Dyadobacter chenhuakuii: one gene and its partners. The protein of the gene in region 1 interacts with the protein of each later gene in a pairwise test. Links are inferred from orthologs where the notes say so. Each region holds a gene or a part of one and is shown in the gene's direction. Other genes may lie near its edges. The genes, in order: NFI80_RS23275, dnaE and NFI80_RS19965.

The links.
Region 2: the proteins of NFI80_RS23275 (region 1) and dnaE interact in binary tests that used the Escherichia coli proteins (3 or more experiments, as listed by UniProt). The link is inferred for Dyadobacter chenhuakuii from one-to-one orthologs.
Region 3: the proteins of NFI80_RS23275 (region 1) and NFI80_RS19965 interact in binary tests that used the Escherichia coli proteins (3 or more experiments, as listed by UniProt). The link is inferred for Dyadobacter chenhuakuii from one-to-one orthologs.

What each region holds. Positions count from the first base shown.
Region 1 is NZ_CP098805.1:5,549,650-5,552,793, forward strand. Bases 49-3,036 are described here. They hold NFI80_RS23275 (methionine aminotransferase), read left to right. Parts: upstream 49-956; coding sequence 957-2,117; downstream 2,118-3,036. Other genes in these bases: NFI80_RS23265 (LacI family DNA-binding transcriptional regulator), read left to right, coding at 49-422; NFI80_RS23270 (NUDIX hydrolase), read left to right, coding at 441-917; NFI80_RS23280 (ABC transporter permease), read right to left, coding at 2,142-3,036. Also shown: more of NFI80_RS23265, read left to right, coding at 1-48; more of NFI80_RS23280, read right to left, coding at 3,037-3,144. UniProt on the Escherichia coli protein: Shows aminotransferase activity with methionine and histidine as substrates, and to a lesser extent also with phenylalanine.
Region 2 is NZ_CP098805.1:1,261,611-1,265,977, forward strand. What follows is about bases 30-4,240. They hold dnaE (DNA polymerase III subunit alpha), read left to right. Parts: upstream 30-389; coding sequence 390-4,040; downstream 4,041-4,240. Other genes in these bases: NFI80_RS05225 (DUF2461 domain-containing protein), read left to right, coding at 30-335; trxA (thioredoxin), read left to right, coding at 4,128-4,240. Outside these bases: more of NFI80_RS05225, read left to right, coding at 1-29; more of trxA, read left to right, coding at 4,241-4,367. UniProt on the Escherichia coli protein: DNA polymerase III is a complex, multichain enzyme responsible for most of the replicative synthesis in bacteria. This DNA polymerase also exhibits 3' to 5' exonuclease activity. The alpha chain is the DNA polymerase catalytic subunit.
Region 3 is NZ_CP098805.1:4,785,586-4,788,734, forward strand. Bases 134-3,126 are described here. They hold NFI80_RS19965 (cytochrome c oxidase subunit I), read left to right. Parts: upstream 134-686; coding sequence 687-2,567; downstream 2,568-3,126. Other genes in these bases: NFI80_RS19960 (cytochrome c oxidase subunit II), read left to right, coding at 134-658; NFI80_RS19970 (COX15/CtaA family protein), read left to right, coding at 2,545-3,126. Also shown: more of NFI80_RS19960, read left to right, coding at 1-133; more of NFI80_RS19970, read left to right, coding at 3,127-3,149. UniProt on the Escherichia coli protein: Cytochrome bo(3) ubiquinol oxidase is the terminal enzyme in the aerobic respiratory chain of E.coli that predominates when cells are grown at high aeration.

The sequences.
Region 1 (3,144 bases):
TGGAGGATTACGGGCTTCCTTTTGATGAATCTTATGTCAAATATTGCTATCACGGCGGCAAAGTAGCCGAGGAAAATGAGGCCGCTGTGCAGGAAATGCTCGAAATGCCCGAGCCGCCCGACGCCATTTTCACAGCCAGCGATCGCCTGACGACGGGTTGTATGTCTGTTTTTCAAAAACACAACATTAAAGTCCCCGAGCAGATCGCCATTGTCGGGTTTACCAACATCAGTGTCGCCGAGCTGCTTAATCCACCTTTGACTGCCGTTGTGCAGCCAGCCATGGAGATGGGCCAGCAGGCGGTGGAGCTGCTGATCAGGCTTATCGAGCATCCGCAAAAAACAGATGTTTTTGAGACGCGATCCCTTAAAACCTCACTCATTATCCGCGAGTCTACGGCAGGAAAATCAGCTATTCAGTAATTTAAATGTTGATATCAAATGATCAGTCTGGCTATCGACGGCGCATTATTCAATTACCGCGTCGCGGGCGTTGCGCTCTTGGATGGAAAAGTGCTTCTGCATAAAACGCCGTCAGACAAGTTTTGGAGCTTGCCCGGCGGCCGCGCTTCGCTTTTCGAGTTTTCTAAGGACACACTGGTTCGGGAAATGCAGGAGGAAACGGGAATGGATGTGGATGTGGGCGAAATGCTTTGGGTTTCGGAAAACTTCTTCGTTTACAATGGCATCAAACATCACGAGCTGGGCTTTTATTACAAAATGGAAATTCCGTCGTTAGCGGATCAAAACGATTTTATTGGCGTGGAAGGCGATGGTGAGCTGTTATTCAAATGGCATCCGGTTGCAGCACTTTCCACTATCAAAATTTATCCGGAGTTTCTGACCACAGAATTGGCACAAAATCCGCTTCGTGTAAAACAATTTGCTTCCGGTTTTATAGATTTGGACAAAGCCTGATCATTAAGGCTTATTTTCCAATCGATTTACAGATTTTTTATGTTAGTCAAGGCCGGTCTCCGCTCCAAACTTCCATGCGTTGGAGCCACAATTTTTACCAAAATGTCCAGGCTGGCCGAGGAGCATCGGGCGATTAATCTGGCGCAGGGTTTTCCGGAATTTGATTGTGCGCCGGAACTGCAAAAGCTTGTGGGTAAATACATTGCGGAAGGCAAAAATCAATATGCGCCCATGGCTGGCGTCATCTCTTTGCGCGAGGCAATCGCCCAAAAAGTGTTCGCCGCAACCGGCAACGAATATCATCCCGAAACAGAAATCACAATCACCAGCGGCGCAACCGAAGCATTATATGTAGCCTTGTCGACGGTCGTGCACCCGGGCGATGAGGTGATCGTTTTTGAACCTGCTTATGATAGTTACGTTCCGGCAATCGAGCTGAACGGCGGCATTCCGGTTTTTGTAACATTGCATCCGCAATACGAAGCCATTGACTGGCAGGATGTTAAATCAAAAATTAGCCCGAATACAAAAGCGATTGTCATCAACACGCCGCATAACCCAACGGGAAATGTCTGGAAACTGGCTGATTTGCAACAGCTTGCAGACATTGCCGAAAAACATGATCTAATGGTGATCAGCGATGAAGTGTATGAGCACATTATCTTCGACGGCCGGGCGCACATCTCCACGGCTTCGATTCCTGCGCTGGCGGAACGGACTTTCCTGTGCGGCTCTTTTGGCAAAACATTTCACACCACGGGCTGGAAAATAGGTTATTGCCTCGCACCAAAAGCATTGACAACGGAATTCAGAAAAATTCATCAGTTCCTGGTTTTCAGCGTGGTAGCGCCAATTCAGTTTGCTATGGCGGAATATCTGGAAAATCCCGAGCATTATCTGAGCCTTTCGGCTTTTTACCAACAAAAAAGAGACCTGTTTAATGATGCTATCCAAGGCATAGGATTCACTTTCCGGCCATCCGAGGGAAGCTTTTTTCAGAATGTTTCATACGAAAATCTGACACAGCAAAATGATCGCGAACTCGCCGAACGGCTTACCATTGAAGCAGGTGTGGCGTCGATCCCGGTTTCTGTTTTTTACAATGAACTGACCAGTTACAAGACGCTGCGCTTTTGTTTTGCCAAAAATGATGATACGCTTTTGAGGGCAGCGGAACTGCTTGGGAAAGTGATTTGGTAAAAAATAAAACAATCTTCCAGAGCACTATTTCTTAAATAAAAGCGCCTTAATCGGGGTGATCTGGGAGATGATTAATGTGGGGATCAGCAAAATGAGGCCGGAGATGACAATGGTGATGACATTGACCATGAAGAAAATAGGCCAGTCAAAGACAATGGGCACAGTGTCCATATAATAATTGACAGGGTCGAGGGCAATGACTTTGAATTGATATTGGATCCAGCAAATAAGCAGCCCTGCAATGTTTCCGATGATGATGCCCTTACGCACCATATGAAGCCCTACGCGGAAAAAAACCATCCGGATCTGTTTATTCGGGCTTCCTAAGGTTTTCAAAAGACCGATCAAAGGTGTCCTTTCCATGATCATGACCAGTAAAATCGAGATCATGTTGAAGCAGGCGACGAAAAGGATCAATGTCAGAAAAACAGCCGTATTGCGATCCAGCAGCAAAAGCCAGTCGAAAATCTGAGGAAAAATACTGGTGACACGTTGCAGATAAATGGACGGAGGGAGCGTCCTTCTGAGCACCGCCGCGACTTCATCCAGTTTGTCAAAATCCTTTAAATACACCTCATAAGTCCCCACGGAATCTTTCCCCCAGCCATTGAGCCGCTGCACGAGACTAATGTCGCCCAGGATCAGGTTGTTGTCAAATTCCTCCATTTGCGTGTCATAAATGCCCACGACGGTCAGCTTTCGCGGGCGTGGAGGATTTTGCATGGAATACATGATCACATTATCACCCGATTTCAGCCGCAGCTGCGTAGCGATTTTATGGCTGATCAGGATTTCCGAAGAATAGCCGTATTTAATTGATGTCGAGTCTTTATTGGTAATTAATTTTCCCGCAATCAGGTTTTGTTTGAATGTTTTCCAGTCATAATCCTGGCCAACCCCTTTGAGTATCACCCCTTTGATCTCGTCGGTCGTTTTAAGGATGCCGGATTTATGCGCAACGCCTTGCCAGCGAAGGATTTCGGGGATTTTAGGCAATGCTTCGGTAATGGGGTTTTTGACAAAAAGC
Region 2 (4,367 bases), 4.3 Mb from region 1 along the record:
TGTGGGAAACCACACCCGAGCAACTGGCCAGATTTCGTCAGGAGATCGATTACAATGCGGATGAGTTGAAGCAGATTATCCATGACAAAGAATTTCATGCCTATTACCCGAACATCGAAGGCGAGGCTTTGAAAACGACGCCAAAAGGTTACGCCAAAGATCATCCTGAGATTGAGCTCCTGAAACAGAAGCAACTTTTTTTCTCTCACACTTTCACAGATAAAGAAGTGGCTTCCAAGGACTTTGGAAAAATGGTCGTAAAAGGCATTTCGATCCTTAAACCTTTTACGGATTATATGAATTATGTTATATATGAACAGCCTGCGGAGTCCTGAATCTGAGTGCCTGCCTTTCTGATTAGTCCACAATTCCAAATTACATTTTAGCGTATGCAATTTTCACACTTGCACTGCCACACCCAATTTTCACTTCTCGACGGTGCGGCGGATATAAAAAAGCTTTTCAAAAAGGCCAAGGAAGACAATATGCCTGCCGTTGCCATCACGGATCATGGAAACATGTTTGGCGTGTTCGAATTTGTAGCGGAAGGCAATAAGCAGGGAATTAAGCCGATTGTAGGATGCGAATTTTATGTGGTGGAAGACCGGCATATCCGACAGTTTACAAAAGATAAAAAGGACGTCCGGCATCACCAGTTGCTGCTGGCAAAAGACGAACAGGGATACAAAAACCTGGTTAAAATGTGTTCGCTCGGCTTTATAGAGGGAATGTATGGCAAGTATCCCCGGATTGATAAAGAGCTGATTGTCAAGTATCATAAGGGATTAATTGCCACGACTTGCTGCATTGGAGCTATTATTCCGAAGACCATTTTAAGAAAGAGTGAAGAGGAAGCGGAGAGGGAATTTAAATGGTGGCTGGATCTGTTCGGAGAAGATTTCTATGTGGAATTGCAACGCCATGAGATCCGCGATCAATTAATTGTGAACCAGGTTCTTGTCAAATTTGCCAGGAAATACAATGTTAAGATTATCGCCTCCAATGACTCGCATTATGTGGATCAGGAAGACTGGAATGCGCATGATATCTTGCTGTGTATCAATACGGGCGATAAGCAAAGCACGCCTTCGGCAAAGGATTTTGACGATGATAAAGGCATTCCGAAAGGCTCGCGTTTCGCGTTTTTCAATGATCAGTTTTATTTCAAAAACACCAGCGAAATGATGAAGCTGTTCAACGACTTGCCCGAGTCGCTGGACAATACGAATGAAATTGTAGATAAAATAAAAGCCCTGGATCTGCGGAAAGATATTCTGCTGCCTAATTTCCCGATTCCCGAAGAATTTAAGACGCATACTTTGTCGGAAATGTTTGGTAAAAAGGAGCTTACGGCCGATGTGTTAAACCAGTGGGAATATCTCAAACACCTTACATTCGAAGGGGCGAAGTTCAAATATGGAACGATAACGCCTGAGATAGAGGACCGTCTGAACTTTGAGCTGCAAACGATCCGGAACATGGGTTTTCCGGGTTACTTCCTGATCGTGGCCGATTTTATTGACGCAGGCCGCAAAATGGGCGTTTTCATTGGTCCAGGACGTGGTTCGGCAGCCGGCTCCGTGGTGGCCTATTGCACCGGGATCACCAACATTGACCCGATCAAGTACGACCTGCTTTTCGAGCGTTTCCTGAATCCTGACCGTATTTCACTTCCTGATATTGATACGGATTTCGATGATGAAGGCCGTCAGAAAGTGATCGATTATGTTGTTAAAAAATATGGCTATAACCAGGTTGCGCAAATTGTAACATACGGCACGATGGCCGCCAAATCGGCGATCAAGGACGTAGCGCGCGTGATGGACCTGCCGCTTGCAGATGCTAATATGCTCGCGAAACTTGTTCCGGACAAGCCCACCTATAATATGACGCTTAACCGGATCTTTACAGCGCCGCTGGAAGGAGAGGGGAGTTTGACGAAGAAAGAAGGAATTGCGCCTGAGGAGTTGGATAATGTGAAGAAAATGCGCGCTATTGCACTAGGCAACGACTTGCAGGCAAGCGTTTTACAAGAAGCAAGAAGGCTGGAAGGAACTGTGCGAAACACGGGAATTCACGCAGCAGGGATCATTATCGCTCCAAGTGATTTAACTGAAATCATTCCCGTAAGCACATCCAAAGATTCCGACTTCCTGATTACGCAATATCAGGGGAAGATTATTGAAGATGCGGGGGTTATTAAGATGGACTTTTTGGGTCTGCGAAACCTGACGATCATTAAGGAAGCATTGCGGCTGATCAAGCAGAACCATAATGTCGATATAGTGATCGACGACATTCCGCTGGACGATCCCAAAGTGTTTGAATTGTTCCAGAGAGGTGAAACCAACGCGATTTTCCAGTTTGAATCCGATGGGATGAAAAAATATATGCGCGACCTGATCCCCGATCGTTTCGAGCACTTGATCGCCATGAACGCATTATACCGCCCGGGTCCGATCGCCTACATTCCGAACTTCATCCGCCGTAAAAATGGATTAGAGGAAGTAACATATGATTTACCGGAACTGGAAGAGTATCTGGCGGATACATACGGGATTACGGTTTACCAGGAGCAAGTAATGCTTCTGTCCCAAAAGCTGGGCGGATTCACCAAAGGACAAGCTGATACATTGCGTAAAGCAATGGGTAAGAAGCAGATAGAAACGCTGAACAAAATGAAGGGCGACTTCATGAAAGGCGGCGCGGAGAAAGGCCTGGATACCAAAAAGCTCGAAAAGATCTGGACGGACTGGGAGGCTTTTGCATCTTATGCATTTAACAAATCCCACTCGACATGCTACGCCTTCGTTGCTTACCAGACAGCCTATCTGAAAGCGCATTATACCGCAGAATACATGTCTGCTGTATTGACGAGCTCGCTGGGCAACATTGAAAAGATCACATTCTTCATGGAGGAATGTAAAGCGCAGGGATTGAAGGTTTTAGGGCCGGATATTAATGAGTCTGACAGGCAGTTCAATGCAAATAAGAAAAGTGAGATCCGTTTTGGACTGGCAGGTGTGAAGGGAAGCGGCGACGCGGCCGTGGAATCCATCATCGAGGAGAGGAATCAGAACGGGCCGTTTAAAGATATATTTGATTTTATCATTCGCGTCAACCTGCGAACCGTTAATAAGAAGACGATAGAAAGTCTGGCTTATGCAGGTGGATTCGACTGTTTTCCGGAATATCACCGTGCGCAGTATTTTGCAACCGAGCCGGGAGAGTCAGGAACATTTATTGAAAAATTGATCCGTTACGCCAATAATTATCATGCAGAAAAGGCCTCGGCACAGTCGTCGCTTTTTGGTGCATTTGGTGGAAATGAAATATTGATGTCTAAGCCGAAGGCAGCCGAGGTTATGCCTTGGGATGATCTGGCGAAGCTGCGTTATGAGCAGGATGTGGTTGGTTTTTATATTTCCGGGCATCCACTGGATACATTCAGGGTAGAGCTTGACAACTTCTGTAACTGCACGGTAGACAAGGTGATGGAGATCGGTGAAAACGAACGGGCACCCAAATATTTTGGCAAGGAAATCAATGTGGGCGGAATCGTAACGAGTGCGCAGGAACGCATGTCGCGGAATGGCAGCTTGTTTATGATCTTCAAAATCGAGGATTACCGCGGCTCGATGGAAATGCTTTTGGGTGGTGAGGATTACATTCGTTTCAAAAATTACTTACAGGTTGGTCAGTTCCTGTACATTAAAGGCAAGGTGCAGAACCGCTGGAAACAGGAAGATCAGTTTGAGTTTAAAATTTCTCAGATCCAGCTGCTGACCGAAATCCGTGAGAAGATGTGCCGCAAGATCCGTATAAACCTGACTTTGGATCAGATTGACGCGCAGTTTATTCATTTGCTTAACGAAACCTTTGGTAATCACCCCGGTGCGTGCGCGGTAAATATGACCGTTGTAGATCCTGAAACGCATTTGGAAGTGGAAATGGTGTCGCGCGGTTACCGGGTTGCGCCTACGAATGAACTGTTCAAAGTGCTCAATGGATTTCATGGGGTAAAATTCTTTTTAAACTAACCTGATGCAGGGAGAATCAGGAACTTTTAGTGACTTATAATCCTTATTATATCAGATTTATAAAAAAACATTAGACATTTTTTCGACATGGGAAAAGCACTTGAAATTACCGATAGCACCTTTGAAGATCTCATCCAGGGAGATAAACCAGTACTTGTTGACTTTTGGGCTGAATGGTGCGGTCCTTGTAAAATGATCGGACCGGTTGTAGAACAATTGGCCGGTGAATATGAGGGCAAGGCAGTTATTGGTAAAATGGATGTGGATATGAACTCTTCGATACCAGCTAAATTCGGTATTCGCAGTATCCCAACATTGATGATTTTT
Region 3 (3,149 bases), 760 kb from region 1 along the record:
GAAAGCATGGTCGGATATAACTTCTGATGCACCGAGAGATGCGGAAGTGATTGAAATCACAGGCAAGCAATTCAACTGGATTGCACGTTATGCTGGGATGAGCGATAATAAATTGGGAGACTATAACTATAAATTGATCGATTCTCAAAATGAGGTTGGTATAGATCTTTCTGATGAGAATTCTTTTGATGATTTCACCAATCCAAGTGAAATGCACATTCCTGTAAATCGTCCAGTGCTGCTTAAAATACGCGCCAGGGATGTTTTGCACAGTGTATTTATCCCTCACATGCGTGTGAAAATGGATGCTGTTCCAGGTATGCCGACGAAATTCTGGTTCGTGGCGGACAAGACAACAGCTGATATGCGCGCTGAAACCGGCAATGCTAATTTTGATTACGAAATAGCATGTACTGAGGTTTGCGGTCAGGGACACTTTTCAATGAAAATGCGATTGATAGTTGAAGACGAAGCGTCTTATAAGAAGTGGTGTGCTGAGCAAGCAACTTTCCTTCAAACTTACCCTGAATATCTTGCGAAAGTGCCAGAGAATTTGAAAGCGAAGGCGATGAAATATGTGCCAGCCGAAGCGGCAACTCCTGCTGATAGTTCAGCAACTTCGACAGGAGGAGCAGGAACAAGTACAAGTCTACGCTAATTTGTTAATTTAAATACATTAAAAGTATATGTCAGCTATTGAAGGATTGGAAACAGCTCATCACCACGAAACTGAGCATGAACACCACCATGAAGCACAAAACTTTTGGCAGAAATATATATTTTGTGAAGACCACAAAGTTATAGCGAAGCAATATTTGATCACCGGGATTTTGTGGGCGGTGATCGGGATTTCCATGTCAGTGATTTTTCGTATTCAATTGGGTTTGCCGGATTCTAATCTTTCCTGGCTAAAACCTGTCTTGGGCGGATGGATCAGTGATGCTGGTAAATTGGATCCTAATTTTTATCTCGCCTTGGTTACAATGCACGGGACCATCATGGTATTCTTTGTATTGACTGCCGGTCTGAGCGGAACATTCAGTAACTTCTTGATTCCTTTGCAAATCGGCGCACGCGATATGGCGTCTGGTTTCATGAACATGTTGTCTTACTGGTTTTTCTTCCTGGCCAGTGTTATCATGTTTGCGTCATTGTTCTTACAAGCAGGGCCAGCAGCAGGTGGTTGGGTAATTTATCCACCATTGAGCGCACTGCCACAGGCACACCCAGGCTCAGGAATGGGTATGACGCTTTGGTTGGCTAGTATGGCATTTTTTATTGTATCTCAGCTTTTGGGTGGGATCAACTACATTACTACGGTTATCAACTTGCGTACAAGAGGAATGTCGTTCGACCGTCTTCCACTAACGATCTGGTCCTTCCTTATCACAGCGGTTTTGGGTCTGATTTCCTTTCCTGTTCTTTTGTCATCTGTATTGCTTCTGATTTTCGACCGTCACTTCGGTACAAGCTTTTATCTTTCAGATATCTATATCAATGGTGAAGCGCTTCCTAATGTAGGTGGTAGCCCGATTTTGTTCCAGCATTTGTTCTGGTTCCTGGGTCACCCTGAGGTTTACATTGTACTATTGCCAGGACTTGGTATCACCTCCGAAGTTATTGCAACCAACGCACGTAAGCCTATCTTCGGTTACCGTGCGATGATTGCATCCATGTTGGGTATTGCATTCCTTGCATTTATCGTATGGGCTCACCATATGTTTGTAACAGGTATGAATCCATTCCTTGGATCCGTATTTATGTTCCTTACATTGATCATTGCGGTTCCATCTGCTGTGAAAGGATTTAACTACATTACCACGCTGTGGAAAGGAAACATTGTTTTCACACCTGGAATGTTGTTCTCGATCGGTCTTGTTTCGCTGTTCGTATCTGGTGGTTTGACGGGGATTATCCTTGGAAACAGTGCGCTTGACATTCAACTTCACGATACTTACTTTGTAGTAGCCCACTTCCACCTTGTAATGGGAGCTGCATCTGCCTTTGGACTTTTCGCAGGGGTTTATCACTGGTTCCCTAAAATGTTTGGCAGAATGATGAATACGACTTTGGGTCAGATTCACTTCTGGTTGACATTCATTGGTATTTATCTTGTATTTATTCCAATGCACTATGTGGGTATCGCAGGTTTCCCGCGCAGATATTACCAGTTCACCAGCTACGACTTCACGCATAAGTTTATGGACATGAACATGTTCATATCTATCGCAGCCATCTTGTCATTCCTTGCGCAGTTCATTTTCCTTTGGAACTTCTTTTACAGCATTTTCAAAGGGAAGAGAGCTCCTCAAAATCCATGGAGATCAAACACATTGGAATGGACTACACCAATTAATCCTGGTCACGGAAACTGGGTTGGAGAGATCCCCGCAGTTTACCGCTGGTCTTACGATTACAGCAAGCCGGGCGCTAAGGAAGATTTCATTCCGCAAAACGTACCATATTCTCAAACATTGGAATCCAACTTCCCGCATGAGAATGAACTGATAGCCACAGAAAAGGCGATTGAGTCACAAAATTATAATGATCAGTTCAACGCACATTGATATCAAGGCCAACCGACGGTTCCGTCGGTTGGCCTTGAATACTGTCATTGTACTCTATTTTCTTATTATAGCGGGTGGGGTAGTGAGGAGCACGGGCGCTGGAATGGGTTGTCCGGATTGGCCGCGTTGCTTCGGACGATGGGTTCCGCCGACTGAAATTTCGCAATTACCGGCCAACTACAAGGAAATTTACGGCGCTAAGCTAAAAGGAGAGATTGAATTTAATCCGGTTAAAACATGGATTGAATACGTAAACAGACTTCTGGGCGCTTTCACAGGGGTAATGATCTTCCTGACACTATTAGCCTCCATACCTTTCCTTAAATCCGGAAACAAGCGAATCTTCTATTACAGTTTGTCAGCGTTCATTCTGGTAGGATTTCAGGGGTGGCTGGGTGCCAAAGTTGTGTCCTTTGAATTGTTGCCGGTGGTTGTAACGCTCCATATGCTGTTAGCCATTGTGATTGTTTTTCTGCTTTTGTTTCTCTACACCTGGTCGGCTTATGCTGGCAATATTTTACAGTTGAAAGAGTCGAGCAAGAAGGCAATCGGTGGGATTGGCGTAGTAGTAATCACATTGTC